Regions from separate parts of the Pseudomonas sp. LBUM1676 genome, predicted to be linked through region 2. Evidence: riboswitches for the same ligand, from Rfam matches in the RefSeq annotation. Region 2 holds a riboswitch; the other holds the start of a gene.

Region 1 (10,128 bases), 1.1 Mb from region 2:
AGGCAAGGCGAACGCAGTGACGAACAGCACATCCTTTTCCGCGGCGTTGATGATCTCGGCGAAGGCTTGCAGATCGCCCCTGCCCGAGCGCGGTGAGAACCCGGTAAACAAGGGTTGCAGCGGGTCCATCGGATTATGTTGCGTCAGCCATTTGCGGGTGGTGCCGACATTCTCCGGGTGCGCCCAGACCTGCTCGAAGGTCTGCAGGTAGCTGGCGCTGACTCGCGCCTCATCCAAAACGTGCACCACGTTGGCCTGGCGGTAAACGCCATTGGCGGTGAAGTTGGTGCTGCCGCACAGTACCGCTTCAGGCTGATGCTGCCCTGTGGCGTCGAGCCGGCTCAGCACCATGAATTTGTTGTGGAAGATCTTGTGGGTGACGCGCCCGCGCTTGCTCTCTGGCGGGATCTTTTCCAGACTTTCTTCGTTCCTCGCGGTGCCTTTATCCCCGGATTTTGCGTGATACAACACACGAACCTTCACGCCACGTTCGAAGGCCGCGTTGATGGCGTCGACTATCACCCGCAACTCGTATTCGTAAATGGCGATGTCCAGCGCCCACCGATCATCCACGGCACGCTCGATAAAACCCAGCAAGCGCCCCAGCAGACCGTTTTCCAGCCATTGCCGCGGGGCATCGGGCCAGGCTTCGATAGGCAGGTTCTTGTTGGCGCTGATCAGTGCGTCGAGGTCTGGAAATTTGCGCTGGAACGCCTGGCTGGCGGCCACTGCACGGTTGAAAATCACACTCTGGTTGTGCGGCAGGCCATTGTCGGAGGTGACCGTCACTTCCAGACATTCACCCAGTTGCGGCGCATCGGCGCTGCCGTAGGCCAGGTGGATGCGATAATGGAGGGTCATTCCGGGGTTGACCGCGTAATCGGCCCAGCGAAACTTCTGTAACGGCGCGATATTGCTGGGAGTGGCGCGAAACTGGGGGAAGGTATGGGCCTTGCCGGGAAAGGTCAGGCTGTTGAACAGGAACAGCCAGGGTTTGCTGCCTTGCTGTTTTTCGATGGCGAAACCCAGCAGGCCCTTGCGCCTGGGTTCGGCCAGGTCCATGGCCAGCAAGACGCCGTTGGTGCCGACGTAGGCTTTGACGCGGAAATCGTCCTGATGGTTGGTGGCTAGAACGCGCACGGCTCACTCCTGTGATTTGGTTTTCTTCAGCCTGAAATCAACTCGTCGATATGTCGATAATCTGCACCCAGCCCGCTCGCCAATACCTTCGCCCGCCCAAGCCGAATCGGTCCGCGCTCAATGTCAATCAACAGCCCCGGACAATCAAGCGTCGGCAACACCGGGCAATCTTTCAATCGGCCATCGGTTACCAGCAACAGTCGCTGCCGCTCCGCCGGAAAACGCTTCTGCCGGGTTGCCAGCCATCGCCCCGCCTCACCCAGCGCCGCCAGCAACGGTGTGCCACCGCCCGCTCCCAGCCCATCGAGCCAATGGCGTAATCCGGTGGACGCCTTCAATCCTTGCACCTGCCATCTCGGCGCATGACCGCTGGCGGTCAGCAAGGCCAGGCGGGCGCGCTGGCGGTAGGCGTCGTCGAACAGTTGCGCCAACAGGCCCTTGGCATCGCTCAACGCCTGATGGCGGCGAGTCGAGGCCGAGGCGTCGACGATCACCAGCCACAGTTCGTGGGGTGAACGGGTACGCAGGTGGAACAGCACATCATCGCGCTGGCGCGGGCGGCCATTAAGCAAGGTTGCGGGCCAATTGATCGAGCCGTTGCGCGCGGCGTGGCGCTTGCCTTGCTTGCCGTGGTCCAACCGTCCGGCCCGGCGTCTGGCATTCGCCCCCGCGTCAGATCGAGGGCGAATGCCTAGGGCTTTTTTGGCCAGCTCGGTACCTCACGCCGGGCACCGACCGGCAAGGCCTGGGCGGGCATTTCGCCCCACTGGCCCTGGCCTTCCTCCGGGCTTGAATGCTGTCTGGCCTGCGCTTGACTGTGTTGTGGCGCCGGAGGCGACTGTTCGCGACGCCGATGGCGCAAGGCAAACTCTGCGACCGCATCGATATCTTCCTCGGCGATGGCGCTTGCACCTCGCCAGGCAGCGTGGGCACGGGCCGCGCGCAACCAGACCAGGTCGGCGCGCAAACCGTCGACTCGGGCAGCAAAGCAGCGCTCGGTAATGTGCGCCAGCGCTGCATCGTCAAGGGGGATGCTCGCCAGCGCGCTGCGCGCCTTTTGGCAACGCTCGCGCAGGGATTGTTGCCGGCTTTCCCATTCGGTGCAGAAGGCATGGGGGTCGCTGTCGAAATCCAGTCGCCGGCGAATGATCTGGCCACGCTCGGCGGGTGCGGTATGACCAGTGAGGGAGACATTCAGACCAAAGCGGTCGAGCAATTGCGGACGCAGCTCACCCTCTTCCGGATTCATGGTGCCGATCAGTACGAACTTCGCCGAATGCCGATGGGAGATGCCATCGCGCTCGATCAGATTGGTGCCGCTGGCGGCGACGTCGAGCAGCAGGTCCACGAGGTGATCGGGCAGCAGGTTGACCTCATCGACGTACAGCACGCCACCGTCAGCCTTGGCCAACACGCCCGGGGAGAATTGCGCGCGACCTGCGCTCAGCGCGGCGTCGAGGTCGAGGGTGCCTACCAGGCGTTCTTCGGTAGCGCCGAGGGGCAAGGTGACGAATTGACCGCTGGCCAGCAGATCCGCGAGCCCACGGGCCAGGGTTGATTTGGCCATGCCGCGCGGACCTTCGATCAGCACGCCACCGATTTTCGGGTCGATGGCGGTGAGGCAGAGGGCGAGTTTCAAGTCGTCGGCGCCGACCACGGCGGAGAGGGGGAAATGCGGGGTGTCGGTCATTTTTAATACTCAATCATGGTCGGGGTAACTACACGGTCACCTGTGGGAGCGAGCCTGCTCGCGAAAGCGAACTGGCAGTCAACGAAAATGTTGATTGTGATGACCTCTTCGCGAGCAGGCTCGCTCCCACAGGGGAATTGCATCAGCTGTCTTCTTCTATATCCAGCAACAGATTCTCCAGCGCCTCGCGGTACTCGCCCGGCTCCTGCCACATCCCCCGCTGCTGCGCTTCCAGCATGCGCTCGGTCATGTCGCGCAGTGCATGGGGATTGTGCTCACGAACAAAATCCCGGGTCGCCGGATCCAGCAGGTAGGCGTCCGCCAGCAGCGCGTACTGGTGATCGTCGATCAACTGCGTCGTCGCGTCGAAGGCGAACAGGTTGTCGACCGTGGCCGCCAGTTCGAACGCGCCTTTGTAGCCGTGGCGCTTCACGCCGTCGATCCACTTGGGGTTGGCCGCCCGGGAACGAATCACCCGGTTCAGCTCTTCCTTCAAGGTGCGGATCTTCGGCAGGTCCGGCTGGCTGTGATCGCCATGGTAACTGGCCGCCGTTTCGCCGCTGAGGCTTTCAACGGCGGCGAGCATACCGCCGTGGAACTGGTAGTAGTCGTTGGAGTCGAGCAAGTCGTGCTCGCGATTGTCCTGGTTTTGCAGCACCGCTTGCACCTGGCTCAGGCGCTGGGCGAACTGTTCGCGGGCGGCGGTGCCCTCGTCAGAACCGCCGTAGGCGTAACCGCCCCAATTCAGATAAACCTCGGCCAAGTCTTCGCGGCTCTGCCACAGACGACCCTCGATCGCGCCCTGCACCCCCGCGCCATACGCACCGGGTTTGGCGCCGAAGATGCGCCAACCGGCCTGGCGCCGAGCCGCCTCTTCATCAAGGCCCGATTGCAGCAGCGCTTCACGCTCGGCGCGAACCTTGGCCGCCAGCGGATTGAGGTCGTCCGGTTCGTCGAGGGCGGCGACCGCTTGCACCGCCGCATCGAACAGCCGGATCAGATTGGCAAAGGCATCGCGGAAGAAGCCGGACACGCGCAGGGTCACGTCCACCCGCGGTCGGTCGAGCAAGCTCAGCGGCAGGATCTCGAAATCGTCGACCCGCTGACTGCCCGTGGCCCACACCGGCCGCACGCCCATCAGCGCCATGGCCTGGGCAATGTCGTCGCCGCCGGTGCGCATGGTCGCGGTGCCCCAGACCGACAGGCCGAGCTGACGCAGATGATCGCCGTGATCCTGCAGGTGACGCTCCAGAATCAGGTTCGCCGACTGGAAGCCGATGCGCCACGCGGTGGTGGTCGGCAGGTTGCGCACGTCCACCGAATAGAAGTTGCGCCCGGTGGGCAACACGTCCAGCCGACCGCGGCTCGGCGCGCCACTGGGGCCGGCCGGGACGAATCGCCCGCTCAAGGCATCGAGCAGACCGCGCATTTCCGCGGGCCCGCAGGCATCCAGTCGTGGTGCGACCACTTCGCGCAGGCTGGTGATGATGGCTTGCACCTCGGACCAGCCGGCCTCCTGTGGGAGCGAGCCTGCTCGCGAAAGCGGTGGGTCAAGCGACATCGATGTTGAAGGATCAACCGCTTCGCGAGCAGGCTCGCTCCCACAGGGTTCGGGGTTGGATTGAGGACTCACAGTCTGCGAGATCAGTTGAGCGGCGAACAGTTCCAGGCGTTCGCGGGTATCACCGGCCGTGCGCCAGACTTCATTGTTGAGGGTTTGCAGTTCCATGGGGCGCGGTCCGGTCCAAGGCTCGGCCAGCGCACAATCCAGCGGATCAAAACCCAGCTCGAACGCCTTGGCCAACGCCCGCAACACACTCGATTGCGCCCCTCGCCCGTCGCCACGGGGAATCCGCAGCAGGGCCAGCAAGGTGTCGATGCGCAATCGCCCGGTCGGCGACTCGCCAAACACGTGCAGGCCGTCGCGGATCTGCGACTCTTTCAAATCGCACAGGTAAGTGTCGAGGCGCGGCAGCCAGATCGCCGCATCGGCATCGCTGTCGAGCTTATCGTCCAGCTGCAATTCGCGATCGATGTGCGTGTCGCGCACCAGTTGCAGAATGTCCTGCTGCAACGCCCGGGCGCGGCGCGGATCGAGCAACTGCGCTTCGTAATATTCGTCGGCCAGCAGCTCCAGGTTGCGCAACGGCCCGTAGGTCTCGGCACGGGTCAGCGGCGGCATCAGGTGGTCGATAATCACCGCTTGGGTGCGGCGCTTGGCCTGGGCGCCCTCGCCCGGGTCATTGACGATAAACGGGTAAATATTCGGCAACGGCCCGAGCAGTGCATCCGGCCAGCAATGTTCCGACAGGCCGACACCCTTGCCCGGCAGCCATTCGAGGTTGCCGTGCTTGCCGACGTGAATCACGCCGTGGGCGCCGTAGGTGTTGCGCAGCCAGAAATAGAACGCGAGATAGGCGTGAGGCGGCACCAGATCCGGGTCGTGATAGACCGCACTCGGGTCGACCTGATAACCCCGGGCCGGTTGGATGCCGACGAAGGTCAGGCCCAAACGCAGCCCGGCAATCATCATCCGCCCGCCGCGGAACATCGGATCGCTTTCGGGGCTGCCCCAGCGTTCCAGCACCGCCTGGCGGTTGGCTTCGGGGAGCGCATCGAACATCAGTTGATAGTCGTCGAGCGCCAGACTTTGCTGGCAAGGACGCTGGTCAAGGGTGTCGAGGTCATTGCTGACGCCGCCGAGCAATTGCTGGATCAACGCGGTGCCACTGTCGGGCAACCCGGCAGGCAGCGGGTACCCTTCGCCCTGCAGCGCACGCAGGATGTTCAGCGCCGCGGCGGGTGTGTCGAGGCCGACACCGTTGCCGATGCGACCATCGCGGGTCGGGTAGTTGGCCAGGATCAGGGCGATGCGTTTTTCAGCGTTGGGCACCCGCGCCAGATCAATCCAGCGCCGGGCCAGTTCAGCGACGAAATCCATGCGTTCAGGTTGCGCGCGATAACACACCACGTCCGACTGACTGCGCTCACTGCGCCAGGCCAGGTCCTTGAAGCTGATCGGTCGGCTGATGATTCGCCCGTCCAGTTCCGGCAGCGCGATGTGCATCGCCAGATCCCGCGGCCCCAGGCCCTGTTCGCTGGCGCGCCAACCGGGTTCGTTGTCTTGCGCGCAGATCGCCTGGATCACGGGAATGTTGCGGCGAAACGGTCGCAAATGCGGTGCTTCGGGGCTGGACTGAGCGAAACCGGTGGTGTTGAGAATCACGCAGGCCGCGACTTCATCCAGCAGGTATTCGACCACGGTCAGGCAGCCGGGCTCTTTCAGGCTGGCCACGGCTATCGGCAACGGGTTAAGGCCCGCCGCCTGCAGACGCTGGCAGAAAACATCGATGAAAGCGGTATTCGCCGCCTGCAGATGCGAGCGGTAAAACAGCACCGCCGCCACCGGCTGGTCGATCTGCCAGTCGGCTTGCCAGTCTTTCAGGGCTGCGGGGCTATGTTGCGGGTGGTAAATCGCGGTGCGCGGCAGGATTTGCGGCTCGGCCCAGGCGTAATCGCGATCCAGCCAACGATTGGCCAGGCAGCGGAACAGGTCGAGGGCATTGGCCATGCCGCCCTGGCGAAGGTAATGCCAAAGCCGGTCGCGGTCCTCGGCAACCACGGTGCTCAAGTCGCTGAGTTCCGGATCCGGACGATCGTCGCCCGGCACCAGGATCAGTTGCACACCGCGCTCGGACAGTGCCACCAACTGCTCGACGCCGTAACGCCAATAGGCGATGCCGCCATGCAATGAAATCAGGATGACCTTGGCATGACGCAGCACCTGGTCGACATACAGGTCGACCGAGGCGTGATTCTGCACCTGCATCGGGTTGGCCAGGCGCACGCTCGGGTAATCGTCGGGTAACTGCTGCGCCGCTTCGGCGAGCAGCGCCAGGCTGGAGTCGCCGCTGCACAGGATCACCAGCTCGGCGGGGGTTTGTCCAAGGTCGGCAATGTTGTCATCCGACACGAAACCGCCGGGCTGGGTCCTGAGCAGGTGCATGGCTTAAACGCTGAGCGCGGCGCGCAATTGCGCTTCGAGCAAGGCGGCATCCAGTTCCTGGCCGATCAACACCAGACGCGTGGTGCGCGCTTCATCGACACCCCACTGACGGTCGAAATGTTTGTCGAATCGAGTCCCCACGCCCTGGATCAGCAGGCGCATCGGCTTGTTCGGGATCGCTGCGAAGCCTTTGACGCGCAGGATGCCATGCTGGACTACCAGTTGGGTCAGGGCATCCAGCAGCAGGCTTTCGTCGGCTTGCGGCAGTTCGATGGAGATCGAGTCGAAGGCGTCGTGGTCGTGGTCGTGGTCGTCCTCGCCTTCATGGTGGTGATCGTGATGGCTGTGACGGCGGTCGATATGCTCTTCGGAGCCGGCGCCGAGACCGATCAGCACCTCCAGGGGCAAACGACCGCTGCTGGCTTCGATGACTTTCACCGCCGGCGGCAGTTCTTCGGCGACTTCCAGGCGCACACGGGCCAGGTCTTCAGGGCTGATCAGGTCGGCCTTGTTGAGGATCACCAGGTCGGCGCTGGCCAGTTGATCGGCGAACAGTTCGTGCAGCGGCGATTCGTGGTCCAGGTTCGGGTCGAGTTTGCGCTGGGCATCGACCTGATCCGGGAACGCGGCGAAGGTGCCGGCGGCAACGGCCGGGCTGTCAACCACGGTGATGACGGCGTCGACGGTGCAGGCGCTGCGGATTTCCGGCCACTGGAAGGCTTGCACCAGCGGTTTTGGCAGGGCCAGGCCCGAGGTTTCGATGAGAATGTGATCGAGGTCACCGCGGCGGGCCACCAGTTCGCGCATCACCGGGAAGAATTCTTCCTGCACGGTGCAGCACAGGCAGCCGTTGGCCAGTTCGTAGACGCGGCCGTTGGCTTCTTCCTCGGTGCAGCCGATGGAGCACTGCTTAAGGATTTCGCCGTCGATGCCCAGCTCGCCGAACTCATTGACGATCACCGCGATGCGACGACCCTGAGCGTTGTCGAGCATGTGCCGCAGCAAGGTGGTCTTGCCCGAGCCGAGGAAGCCGGTAACGATGGTGACGGGGAGTTTGGCCAGTGTTTTCATCGGATGCCCTTTGGCAAGGTGGCGGGCATACGGGACGACAATCGCTGCGACAGGTGCGCGCGCAAGAGTTCCGCCACCGGATCACCCCGCCCGGTTGTAGTGAGAATCTGTATCGAGGCAGGTCTCCTGGCTGACGGTGTGCCAGTCGTTCGACTGGCGTTCGCTGCGCCTTCCCGCGAACCCGTTGCACAGGGTTTGCAGTGGCGTGGCAGCGAAACATCACCGTTCACAGTTGCGGGGGCAGCCGCGGCATCGACCGCGTTCCCTTCTTAGCTTCGGCAGACGCCGAAGAACCTCGAATGCGCAAGGCTACGCATGGTCTTGGGGCGGGTCAATGTCCGCGCAGAGATCTGTGGAGACAGACAGGACGCCTTCGCGGGCAAGCCTCGCTCCTACAGCAATAGCGCCGATCACATACATTGTGGGCGACTATGTTCTGTAGGAGCGAGGCTTGCCCGCGAAGCAGTCACCCCGGTGTCAAGTTGAGAACCCATGCCAATTGACGCCCAACCCCCGCCCATGCTCTCCTACACGCCTTGTTACGGGTGCCCTTCACAGGGTGAAACGGGAAACCGGTGAATCATGTGCTTTACTCCAAGCCATGTCAGTCCGGTGCTGCCCCCGCAACGGTAAGCGAGCGAAGAATCAGATCCACTGTGCCAGCCGTACGGCATGGGAAGGTGATTCTTGCAGGTCCAGGCGAAAGCCAGCGCCCCTCGCGAGCCCGGAGACCGGCCCGCAACATCAGGTGAGCGTCACGCTCACTGAATAACAAACCCGCGGTGGGCGGGCGCTGTTTGAACCTCTGCGTGCCCGTGCCCGCAGGGATCTTCCATGCGCTCTATTCACCCGCTGACAGACCAGAGGGAAGCGCCATGTCGATCATCAGCAGCACCGGCAGCAACACCGATAAGAGCACCGCCAGCTCCACCACGACCCTGACCCAACGCCTGACCGCCGCCGCCTGTGCGTCGATCCTTGGCGCGTGCCTGGTCTATTTTGCCGGTTTCTCGCACATCGAAGCGGTGCACAATGCCGCCCACGATACCCGTCACAGCTCCGCGTTCCCGTGCCATTGAGACCTGCCGACATGATCAAGCGTATCGCGCAAACCGCAGGTTTCACCGGGCTGCTGGCTGCCCTGCTGCTGACGCTGCTGCAAAGCTTCTGGGTGTCGCCACTGATTCTGCAGGCGGAAACCTACGAAAAATCCGAGCCGGCCGCTGTTGAAATTCACGAGCACGCCGCCGGTGCTGTCGTCGCTCACTCCCACGACGCCGAAGCCTGGGAGCCGGAAGACGGCTGGCAGCGCGTGCTGTCGACCACCGGCGGCAACCTGGTGGTGGCCGTAGGTTTCGCCCTGATGCTTGCCGGTCTCTATACCTTGCGCGCGCCGACCAGGACTTCACAGGGCCTGCTGTGGGGTCTGGCCGGTTACGCGACCTTCGTGCTCGCGCCGACCCTCGGCCTTCCGCCTGAACTGCCGGGGACCGCCGCGGCCGACCTGACGCAACGGCAGATCTGGTGGATCGGCACTGCCGCTTCCACCGCAGTCGGTATCGCCCTGATCGTGTTCAGCCGTCACTGGCTGATGAAGATCCTCGGCGTCGCCATCCTCGCGGTTCCCCACGTGATTGGCGCACCGCAACCGCAAGTGCATTCGATGCTTGCACCGGAAGCGCTCGAGGCGCAGTTCAAAATCGCTTCGCAGCTGACCAACGTGGCGTTCTGGCTGGCCCTGGGCCTGATCAGCGCCTGGTTGTTCCGCCGCAAAAGCGCTGGCCAATACCACGCATGACCGATGACTGCACAGCGCCGACCCTGGTGGTCGGCCTGGGCTGCCAGCGCGGCTGCCCCGTCAGCACGCTGCGGGCGCTGCTCGACCAGGCGCTACAGGCGCACAGGATCGGCCTGCACCAGATCAAGGCCCTGGCCAGTATCGACCTCAAGCGCGAAGAACCTGGCCTGATCGAACTCGCCGAACAGCTTGGGCTGGAGGTTATGTATTTCAGCAGCGCACAACTGGCCGGCTATCACACGCAACTCAGCCATCATTCGGACATCGCGTTCGAACGCACCGGCTGCTACGGTGTGGCGGAAAGTGCTGCCCTGGCCCTGGCTGAACACCTGGTCCAGGCCCCGGTCAAACTGCTGATCTCGCGACAGAAATATGCCCAGGCGACCCTGGCATTGGCTGGCGCTGCCTGACATCCCCGATAAC
Region 2 (10,128 bases):
CCACCGACTCCAGACGCCCGAGGGAGCCGGCAGGTTTGGTCAACTGCTGTTGCCGTGCCTCAGCCTGCTCGAAGGCTTGGGCATCGATCGGCTTGCACGGGTTCAGCCACCAGGATTGAGTCATAACGCAGTTCCTTTCAAAGTCAGGGGCAGGCCGGCGACGGTCAGGACGACGCGCTGACAGCGTTCGGCCAACGCTTGATGCAGCCATCCGGCTTCATCGACATAACGACGAGTCAATTCGCCCAGTGGCACGACACCCATTCCGGTTTCGTTGCTGACAAATATGATTTCGCCCGGCAGCGAGGCCAGGCAGTCGAGCAAGGCTTCGCGTTCGGCGACCAGACGCTCGGCATTTTCGAGCATCAGCAGATTGGTCATCCACAGCGTCAGGCAGTCCACCAGCAGGCAACGATCTACGCCTGCGGTTTCGCGCAGGACGCGGGCAAGCTCAACGGGCTCTTCGATCAATGCCCATTCGGCCGGGCGACGGGCGCGGTGATGGGCCACCCGTTCGTTCATTTCACCGTCGAGGGGCTGGCTGGTGGCGATGTAGGTCACTGCCAGAGCGCTGTCGGCGGCGAGCTTTTCGGCCAGGCGACTTTTGCCGGAGCGGGCGCCGCCGAGGATCAGTTGCAGCATGGTTACATCCTTCTAATTGGCGGTGTGGTGACGGGCCTTTTCGCGAGCAGGCTCGCTCCCGCAATGGAACGCGATCAACTGTGGGAGCGAGCCTGCTCGCGAAGGCGCTCTCAAAATCAACTCAAAAACCACAGAGCTCACGCAACAATCGGGTATCCAGATGCTTCTCCACCAGATCCGCCAACCGCTCGATATCGCGCTCGCGCAAGCCGTGGTAATCCACTTCCTGCACATCCTGCAATCCCGCCCAACGCAACAACGCACTGCACGCCGCCGGCGATTCGAACAGGCCATGCAGGTAGGTGCCGAAAATCTGTCCATCTGTGCTTTGCGCGCCATCGCAGCGGCCATCGTCCAGCCACACCGCAGCGTTTTCCAACGCCGGCCCGGTGGTCACCCCGGCATGGATTTCATAGCCGGTGACCGGCGCATCTTCCAGCACCAGGCGCCCGCGGACATTGCGCAGCTGCTTCTCTTGTTCAAGCTGCGTCTCGAACGCCAGCCAACCCAGTCCGGCACTGGAGCCCGGCGCGCCTTCAAGGCCTAGCGGGTCATGCACCTGCTCGCCGAGCATTTGCAGACCGCCGCAGATGCCCAGCACTTTCCCGCCATAGCGCAGATGACGACTGATGGCGCTGTCCCAGCCATTGGCCCGCAGAAACGCGAGGTCATTGCGCACGCTTTTCGAGCCGGGAAGAATGATCAGGTCGGCTGGCGGAATCGCCTGGCCGGGGCCGATGAATTGCAGGTCCACCTGCGGGTGCAGGCGTAGCGGGTCGAAGTCGGTATGGTTGCTGATGCGCGGCAGCACCGGCACCAGCACTTTGAGCACCTGGTCCGCCTTGTCGGTCTGGCGCTGATCGATACCGTCTTCGGCTTCCAGGTGCAGGTCCATGACATAAGGCAACACGCCGATCACCGGTTTGCCGGTGCGCGCCTCCAGCCAATCCAGCCCCGGCTGCAGTAACGCGATGTCACCGCGAAAGCGGTTGATGATGAACCCTTTGACCCGCGCCTGTTCACTCGGCGACAGCAACTCCAGAGTGCCCACCAGATGGGCGAATACGCCGCCACGATTGATGTCGGCAATCAGCACCACCGGGCAGTCCACCGCCTCGGCGAACCCCATGTTGGCGATGTCGCCGGCGCGCAGATTAATCTCGGCCGGCGAGCCCGCGCCTTCGACCATGACCACCGGATAGGCCGCGCTCAGCCGTTCATGGGAAGCCAGCACCGCTTGCATGGCGATCGCTTTGTAGTCGTGATAGGCCACCGCATTCATGGTGGTGACGGCGCGACCGTGAATGATCACCTGGGCGCCGGTATCGCTGTTGGGTTTGAGCAGCACCGGGTTCATGTCGGTGTGCGGTTCAAGGTTGGCCGCCTGGGCCTGCACCGCTTGCGCGCGACCGATCTCGCCGCCATCGGCGGTGACGGCGCTGTTGAGCGCCATGTTCTGCGGCTTGAATGGCACGACGCTGACGCCCTGACGGATGACCCAGCGACAGAGCGCCGTCACCAGCGTGCTTTTACCGGCGTCCGATGTCGTGCCCTGCACCATCAACGTAGTCATTGTCTTTCCTTGGCATAGGCTTCGAACGCTTGCGCCAGACGGGTCCAGTCGGCTTCATCGGCCGGCAAGCCAAATCGCAGGCTGCTGTTGTGCGTGAATACGCGCAGCAGAATGCCGCGCCGGGCCATGAATTCATGCAGCGCTTCGGCACTCTCGGTGATCAGCCACTGAAACAGGGCGCAACCGCCGTGAGGTTCGAACCCGTGCTCTACCAGCAACCGCGCCAGGCGCTCGCTGGCCGCTTCGGTGCGCTGCCGTTGGCGGGCGTGACCTTCGGTGTCCAGCAGGCAGGCCTGCCCCACGACCCGGGTCGGTCCGCTGACCGCCCACGGCCCCACTTGCTCGGCGAGCAATTTAAGCAGCTGGCGCTCGGCCAGCACGAACCCCAGGCGCACGCCGGCCAGACCAAAGAACTTGCCGAAAGAGCGCAGCACGATCAACCCTACCTGATGGGCAAACGGCGCCAGGCTCAGGTGCGGCGTGTTGTCCATGAAGGCTTCGTCCACCACCAGCCAGCCACCGCGCTGGGCCAGTTTCGCATGCCAGTCGAGCAGGCGACTGGGGGTCAGGCTCAGGCCGGTTGGATTGTTCGGGTTGACCACCACCAGCACGTCGAGGTTGTCGAGAAAGAAGTCGACTTCCTGCTCCAGCACTTCACGCACGATGTAGCCACTGCGGCGCCAGGCTTCGGCATGCTCGGCGTAACAGGGCGACAGCACGCCGACCTTGCCGGCGCGACGCAAACGCGGCAGCAGCTGGATCGCCATTTGCGATCCGGCCACCGGCAGCACTCGGGCGGCGCCGTAGTAGTCGCAGGCCGCCTGCTCCAGACCGTCATCGGTTTCCGGCAATCGCGCCCAGGCGCGCAACGGGATATCCGCGACCGCAAACGGCCAGGGCGCGAGGCCGCTGGACAGGTCGAGCCAGTCGGCTTCGGCGATGCCGTATTCGAGCGCCGCCTTGCGCAATCGACCACCGTGCTCAAGCATAGAATTCAGCCCCCAGGCAAAGAATCAGCAACCATAACCATACCCCGCGCTTGACCAGTTGCCAGCCACGCTCGATGGAGTCGGCATCCGCCGGCAGGCCTTCACCCAGCTGCGGGCGCTGATGCAGTTCACCGTGATAAATCGCCGCCCCGCCCAACTCGACGCCGAGCGCGCCAGCACCGGCGGCCATCACCGGCCCTGCATTCGGGCTGTCCCAGGTCGGGCCCTGGGTGCGCCAGCATTTCAACGCCAGGCGCGTCTTGCCGAGCAGCGCGTAGGTCAACGCCACCAGGCGTGCCGGAATGTAGTTGAGCACGTCATCGATCTTTGCCGCGGCCCAGCCGAACCGTTCGAAGCGTTCGTTGCGGTAACCCCACATGGCATCGAGGGTGTTGCTCAGGCGATAGAGCACCACCCCAGGTGCCCCCGCCACAGCGAACCAGAACAGCGCGGCAAATACCGCGTCGCTGCCGTTTTCCAGCACCGACTCGGTGGCGGCGCGGGCGACTTCGGTTTTATCCAGTTCGCTGGTCTGACGGCTGACCAGATAACCCACGCGTTTGCGGGCTTCTTCAATATCATCGCTGCGCAGGGCCTTGGCCACGGGCTCGACGTGTTCCCCGAGGCTGCGCATGCCGAGGGCACAATAGAGCGCGAGGATCTCGACGATCCAGCCGACATAAGGCGCCCAGGAAAACGCCGTGGCCAGCAAGGTCAGCGGCACGACCGCGATCACCCACGCGGTGACACCGTGACTGCGCCAGCCGCGACCTTCGCCATTGAAACGTTGCTCGATGCGGTCGGCAAAACGGCCGAACGCCACCAGCGGATGCCAGCGCCTGGGTTCACCCAGTAGCGCGTCCAGCGCAACCGCGGCGACACTCAACAACGCCACACTCATTGACTCACTCCCCAATAATTTTCATACAGCAATTCACCCAGCGGACGCGCCTGCGCCCAGCCTTCGAGTGCCAGCATCGGTGCCGGGTAGAATTCCTTCACCGGGCCCAGGCACAGCACGGCCAGCGGCTTGGCGCCGGCGGGCATCTGCAGCAAGTCGGCCAGGGCCTGCGGCTCGAACAACGAAACCCAGCCCATGCCCAGCCCTTCGGCACGGGAGGCCAGCCACAGGTTCTGGATCGCACAGGACAAGGACGCCATGTCCATTTCCGGCAAGGTGCGGCGGCCGAAGATGTGGCGCTCGCGATCATCCATCAGCGCGGCGACCAGCACTTCGGCGCAGTCGCTGATGCCTTCGACCTTGAGTTTCATGAATTCGTCGCTGCGCTCGCCGAGGGCTTCGGCGGTGCGGATTCGCTCCTCTTCCACCAACTGCTGGATCTTGCCGCGCAGGCTGCGGTCGCTGATGCGCAGGAAGCGCCAGGGCTGCATCAGGCCCACGCTCGGGGCCTGATGCGCGGCTTCGAGCAGGCGTCGCAATAATTCGGGCTCGACGGTGCCGCCGCTGAAGTGGCGCATGTCGCGGCGTTCGGCGATGGCTCGATAAATCGCTTCGCGTTCGGCCTTGGAAAATGCGTTATCGGTCATGGCCTCTTCGCGAGCAGGCTCGCTCCCACATTTGAAGGTGTGCGGCCAGAAGAAATGCGATCCCCTGTGGGAGCGAGCCTGCTCGCGAAGGCAGCCTTACGGTCAGGCGCAAACAACGCGGCAACCGCCAATGGATTCGACGGAAAATAAAAATGCACATAAGAGGCCGTCATCCGCCCCTGACGATAAACCGCCTCCGCCCCACGCCCGCCATTCGGGCTCAGCCCACGGGCAATCGGCTCAAGCCCGGTAGTGGTCAGCGAATGATGATAGGTGTGCCCGCGCAACAAACCTTCCGGCAGCTCCACCGTTTGCAACGCCAATGCAGCCAGACGCTTCTGCATCACCGCATCCCCGGGCAGCAAACCGACCAATTCGGCACGAGTGCCCTCGACATCGGTCAGCGAATCGAGCAGATACAGCATGCCGCCACACTCGGCCAATAATGGTTTGCCGGCCGCATGGTGCGCGCGAATCCCATCGAGCATCGATGTGTTCTTTGCCAGCGCCACATGGTGCAATTCCGGATAGCCTCCCGGCAGGTAAAGACTGTCCGCTTCCGGCAACCCGGCGTCACGGATCGGCGAGAAAAACAGCAGCTCGGCGCCCATGGCCCGCAGCAGGTCCAGGCTCGCGCCATAGGTGAAGGCAAAGGCTTCGTCACGGGCCACGGCGATGCGCACGCCAGCCAACAAGGGTTCGGCGGCGATCACTTCAGGAGCGGCGAATGCCACGGGCGGCGGCAGCGCAACATCGCAACTGTTGGCCAGTGATTCGGCTGCCGCGTCGAGACGCAGATCCAGATCATTGAGCTCGCTGGCCTGAACCAGCCCCAAGTGCCGACTCGGCAATTCGATCCCGGTTTCCCGGGACAAGGCGCCATACCAGCGCAGGCCTTCCGTCAGGCTGCCTTCGAGCAATTGCGCATGGCGCAATGTGCCCACGCGGTTAGCCAGGACACCGGCAAACGGCAAGTCCGGCTGATAGCGCGCCAGCCCCAGGGCCAGTGCGCCAAAGGTCTGGGCCATCGCGGTACCATCGATCACACCCAGCACCGGCACACCGAAGTGCCGCGCCAGATCGGCGCTGGACGGCGTACCATCGAACAGCCCCATCACGCCCTCGATCAGGATCAGGTCGGCAACAGCTGCGGCTTCCCACAACAGTCGGCGACTTTCCTGTTCGCCGACCATCCACATGTCCAGTTGATACACCGGCGCACCACTGGCGCGCTCGAGAATCATCGGGTCGAGAAAATCCGGGCCGCACTTGAAGACCCGCACCTTGCGCCCCTGATTACGATGCAAGCGGGCCAGCGCGGCGGTGACGGTGGTCTTGCCCTGGCCGGAGGCCGGCGCGGCAATCAATACCGCCGGGCAATAACGTAGTTGCGTCACAGCTCGACGCCTTTTTGTGCCTTGATACCGGCCTGGAACGCGTGCTTGATCACACCCATTTCGGTGACGGTGTCGGCCAGTTCGATCATCTCCGGCTTGGCGCCTCGACCGGTGACCACCACGTGCTGCATCGGCGGACGCGCCTGCAAATCACTGAGCACCTGATCCAGATCGAGATAACCGTGCTTGAGGGCGATGTTCAATTCATCGAGCACCACCAGACCGATGGACGGATCGCTCAACAGTTCGCGGGAGACTGCCCAGGCGGCTTCGGCGGCAGCGATATCACGCTGGCGATCCTGGGTTTCCCAGGTGAAGCCCTCCCCCATCACATGAAACCGCACCTGTTCCGGGAAGCGGCGGAAGAACAGTTCTTCGCCGGTGCTGTTGCGACCCTTGATGAACTGCACCACGCCACACTGCATGCCATGGCCCAGGGAGCGGGCGAGCATGCCAAAAGCCGAGCTGCTCTTGCCTTTGCCGTTGCCGGTCAACACCAGCAGCAGGCCGCATTCGTTCGGGGAATTGGCGATGCGTTCATCGATCACGGCTTTTTTGCGCAGCATGCGCGCCAGGTGACGTTCGTCACGATCGGGAGTATCAGTCATGGGGGAGCTCTCCGTTGGGGCTGGATAACGGCGGGCAGGCACAAGAATAGACGGCAAGAAGCCTGGCATCGCCCACCGTGATGCCGCTGGATGGATCAGGCCGGTCTCCGGGCTCATGAGCGGCGCTGGCCTGACTGCGCGCCTTCCCATGTCGATAATCAACACAGTGGCTCAATGCACAGCCTTTACTCATTTACCGTTGCGGGGGCAGCGTCGGGATCATGACTCTTCGTCGCTTGAAGAGCATCACTCACCGACTTCCCTGTTTCACTCTGTCGGCCATGGCCACAGAGCACCTGAAACAAGCCGCGAAGGTTAGAGGGTTGGGGGTGGAGCGTCAATTGAAGACGGGGCCTGCTCAAGCAATTCAGTGCCGTCGATCAATTATCTGACGCCAATCCAGAACTGCAGGACATGGTCGACGACCTGCAAAAGGAAAACAGCTGCGCCGTGGCCTGGTATTTCCCCTACGCCTAGCGCAAGTTGCGCAACGAAGGCGGCCACTATCACCCCGGCACCGTCGTCCTGTTCAAGGAAGCCCGCGGCTGACCGGTTGAACCATCGCACCTGCAAGCTTCTCTATGATTGTATCTACGCATTCATAGGGAAGATCAGCATGCGCAAGCCCCAGCTCGTTCTCGTCATCGCGCTCGCCGGAGGGCTCGCCGCCTGCGGTGAAACCTCCAGCCTGCAAGTCATGGACGGCACCGGACCGCAGCCCAAGCTGCCAGAACCGAACAAGACCCTGATCCCGACGGTGAACATTGCCCCGGCGATCGGCTGGCCGGACGGTGCGAAACCAACCGCTGCGACCGGAACCCAGGTCGCCGCCTTCGCCGAAGGTCTCGATCACCCGCGCTGGCTTTATGTATTGCCCAACGGCGACGTGCTGGTCGCCGAAACCAATGCGCCACCCAAACCCGATGACGGCAAAGGCATCAAAGGCTGGGTCATGAAGAAAGTCATGGGCCGGGCCGGTGCAGGGGTACCCAGCCCGAACCGCATCACACTGTTGCGAGACAAGGACCACGACGGCATCGCCGAAACCCGCACGGTGTTTCTGGAAAACCTGAACTCGCCGTTCGGCATGACGCTGGTCGGTAATGATTTGTACGTCGCCGATACGGACCGCCTGCTGCGCTTCCACTATGCAGAGGGCGATACGGCGATCAAGTCGCAGCCGATCAAAGTCGTCGATCTGCCGGGCGGCACGCTGAATCATCACTGGACCAAGAACGTTATCGCCAGCAAGGACGGGAACAAGCTGTACGTAACGGTCGGGTCCAACAGCAACGTCGGCGAAAACGGCATGGATCAGGAAGAAGGTCGCGCGGCGATCTGGGAAGTGGATCGGGCCACCGGCAACCATCGGATCTTCGCTTCGGGGATCCGCAATCCCAACGGCCTCGCCTGGGAACCGCAGAGCGGTGCGCTGTGGACGGCCGTCAATGAGCGGGATGAAATCGGCAGCGACCTGGTGCCGGATTACATCACCTCCGTGAAAGACGGCGGGTTCTATGGCTGGCCCTACAGCTATTACGGGCAGCATGTCGATGTGCGCGTGACGCCGCAGAATCCGGACCTGGTGGCCAAGGCCATTGCGCCGGACTACGCCGTCGGCCCGCATACGGCATCGCTGGGCCTGACCTTTGCCGAAGGCAACAACCTGCCGGCGCAGTTCAAGGAAGGCGCATTCATCGGCCAGCACGGCTCATGGAACCGCGATCCGCACAGCGGCTACAAAGTGATTTTCGTGCCCTTCAGCGCGGGCAAACCGGTCGGGCAACCGGTTGATGTGCTCACCGGGTTCCTCACCGACGATGAAAAAGCCATGGGCCGTCCGGTGGGCGTGGTGATTGACCGGCACGGAGGTTTGCTGGTGGCGGATGATGTGGGGAACAAGGTGTGGCGGGTATCAACGGCTAAATAACTGCAATACACGCCACCTTCTGGACACACAACACCTGTGGGAGCGAGCTTGCTCGCGATAGGGCCAGCACATTCAATATTGATGGCGCTGCCCCACCGCTATCGCGAGCAAGCTCGCTCCCACATTGATCAGCGCTTGCGGCAAAGGGTCAATCCATCCCCCAAAGGCAACAACGACAAATCCACCCGCACGTCATCCTTCAAGGCGCGATTGAGCGCCTGGATGGCTCGGGTGTCCGCGCTGTCGGGACTCTCCTCCAGCACCCGCCCACTCCACAGCGTGTTATCGAACACGGCCAGCCCACCGACCCGCAACAAACGCAGCGCATGCTCCAGGTAGCTCGGGTAATTGGCCTTGTCGGCATCGATGAAGATCAGGTCGAACTGCCCTGGTTGATCCAGCCGGGCCAGGGTCTCCAGCGCCGGTGCCAGACGCAGGTCAATTCGCCCGGCCAGACCCGCTTCCTGCCAGTAACGGCGGGCGGTGGCGTTGTAGTCGCCGGGCATGTCACAGCAAATCAGCGAACCGTCATCCGGCAATGCTGCGGCCATGCACAAGGCGCTGTAACCGGTGAAGGTGCCCACTTCCAGCAGACGCCTGGCGCCAGTGAGTTTCACCAGCAATGCGAGGAACTGCCCCTGCTCCGGCGCCACTTGCCAGCGCGCCATGGGCAGCGCCTGGGTTTCGTCGCGCAGGCGTTTGAGCAGCGGCGTCTCCCTGAGGGAGACGTCGAGCAGGTATTGATACAGGGAATCATCGAGATTGAGCGTGCGAGCGGTCATGACCAGACTCTGCAATCTATGGGTTATGTGCCAGATGCTCTGGTTGTAGCACACGCTTGGCGCTCAGGTAGGCTTTCTGCCAATACGCCTTGGACAAGCTGTCGAGCTTGACCGTGCCGCCAGTGGCCGGCGCATGGACGAAACGACCTTCGCCGACATAGATCCCGGCATGGCTGACCTGGGAGCCGCCATTGGTGGCGAAGAAGATCAGGTCGCCGGTCTGCAAGCCTTCCTTGCCGACACTGGCCGCTTGCATGCCGATCATCTCGCGGGTGGTGCGCGGCAGGGAAATGCCGGCCATGTCACGGTAGACATAGCCGATCAACCCGCTGCAATCAAACCCCGAATCCGGCGTGTTGCCGCCCCAGCGATAGGGCGTGCCAACAAGACCGAGCGCACGAAACAGCACATCTTCGGCGGCGGGAGAAAAGGCTTGGGAGGGACCGAATACCAATGGCGCGCGAACCACCGGTGCCGGTGCTGGCGGCGGTGTGCGGCTGGCGCAGGCGCTGAGCAGCGCTGCGAAGAACAGGATTGCGAAGCGGGCTGGCAATGTCATAAGCAGAACACCCTGATCTGGCTGCGGCTTTTCCACCGAAAGGGCAGAAAAGAAAACCGCCTGCGCGCACGCAGGCGGTTTGCCATCAAACTTAGATCAG

The links. A riboswitch is a leader RNA that binds a small molecule or an ion and turns the genes downstream of it on or off. The one in region 2 is predicted to bind cobalamin.
Region 1: linked by a shared signal. The riboswitch ahead of ACA041_RS17690 (CbtB domain-containing protein) and the one ahead of cobO (cob(I)yrinic acid a,c-diamide adenosyltransferase) in region 2 are both predicted to bind cobalamin.

Annotation. Positions count from the first base shown of each region.
Region 1 covers NZ_CP166777.1:3,822,443-3,832,570, forward strand. Annotated here, with positions in the region: gene ACA041_RS17665 (phospholipase D-like domain-containing protein) at 1-1,140, opposite strand, end outside; gene ACA041_RS17670 (vWA domain-containing protein) at 1,167-1,712, opposite strand; gene ACA041_RS17675 (magnesium chelatase ATPase subunit I) at 1,832-2,830, opposite strand; gene cobN (cobaltochelatase subunit CobN) at 2,973-6,836, opposite strand; gene cobW (cobalamin biosynthesis protein CobW) at 6,840-7,907, opposite strand; cobalamin riboswitch at 8,007-8,220, opposite strand; cobalamin riboswitch at 8,434-8,661, shown strand; gene ACA041_RS17690 (CbtB domain-containing protein) at 8,783-8,986, shown strand; gene ACA041_RS17695 (CbtA family protein) at 8,998-9,705, shown strand; gene ACA041_RS17700 (cobalamin biosynthesis protein) at 9,702-10,115, shown strand.
Region 2 covers NZ_CP166777.1:4,948,758-4,958,885, forward strand. Annotated here, with positions in the region: gene cobT (nicotinate-nucleotide--dimethylbenzimidazole phosphoribosyltransferase) at 1-124, opposite strand, end outside; gene cobU (bifunctional adenosylcobinamide kinase/adenosylcobinamide-phosphate guanylyltransferase) at 121-642, opposite strand; gene ACA041_RS22770 (cobyric acid synthase) at 764-2,215, opposite strand; gene cobD (threonine-phosphate decarboxylase CobD) at 2,212-3,204, opposite strand; gene cbiB (adenosylcobinamide-phosphate synthase CbiB) at 3,197-4,105, opposite strand; gene bluB (5,6-dimethylbenzimidazole synthase) at 4,102-4,752, opposite strand; gene ACA041_RS22790 (cobyrinic acid a,c-diamide synthase CobB) at 4,749-6,149, opposite strand; gene cobO (cob(I)yrinic acid a,c-diamide adenosyltransferase) at 6,146-6,757, opposite strand; cobalamin riboswitch at 6,839-7,072, opposite strand; gene ACA041_RS22800 (PQQ-dependent sugar dehydrogenase) at 7,374-8,687, shown strand; gene ACA041_RS22805 (O-methyltransferase) at 8,816-9,469, opposite strand; gene ACA041_RS22810 (C40 family peptidase) at 9,486-10,028, opposite strand.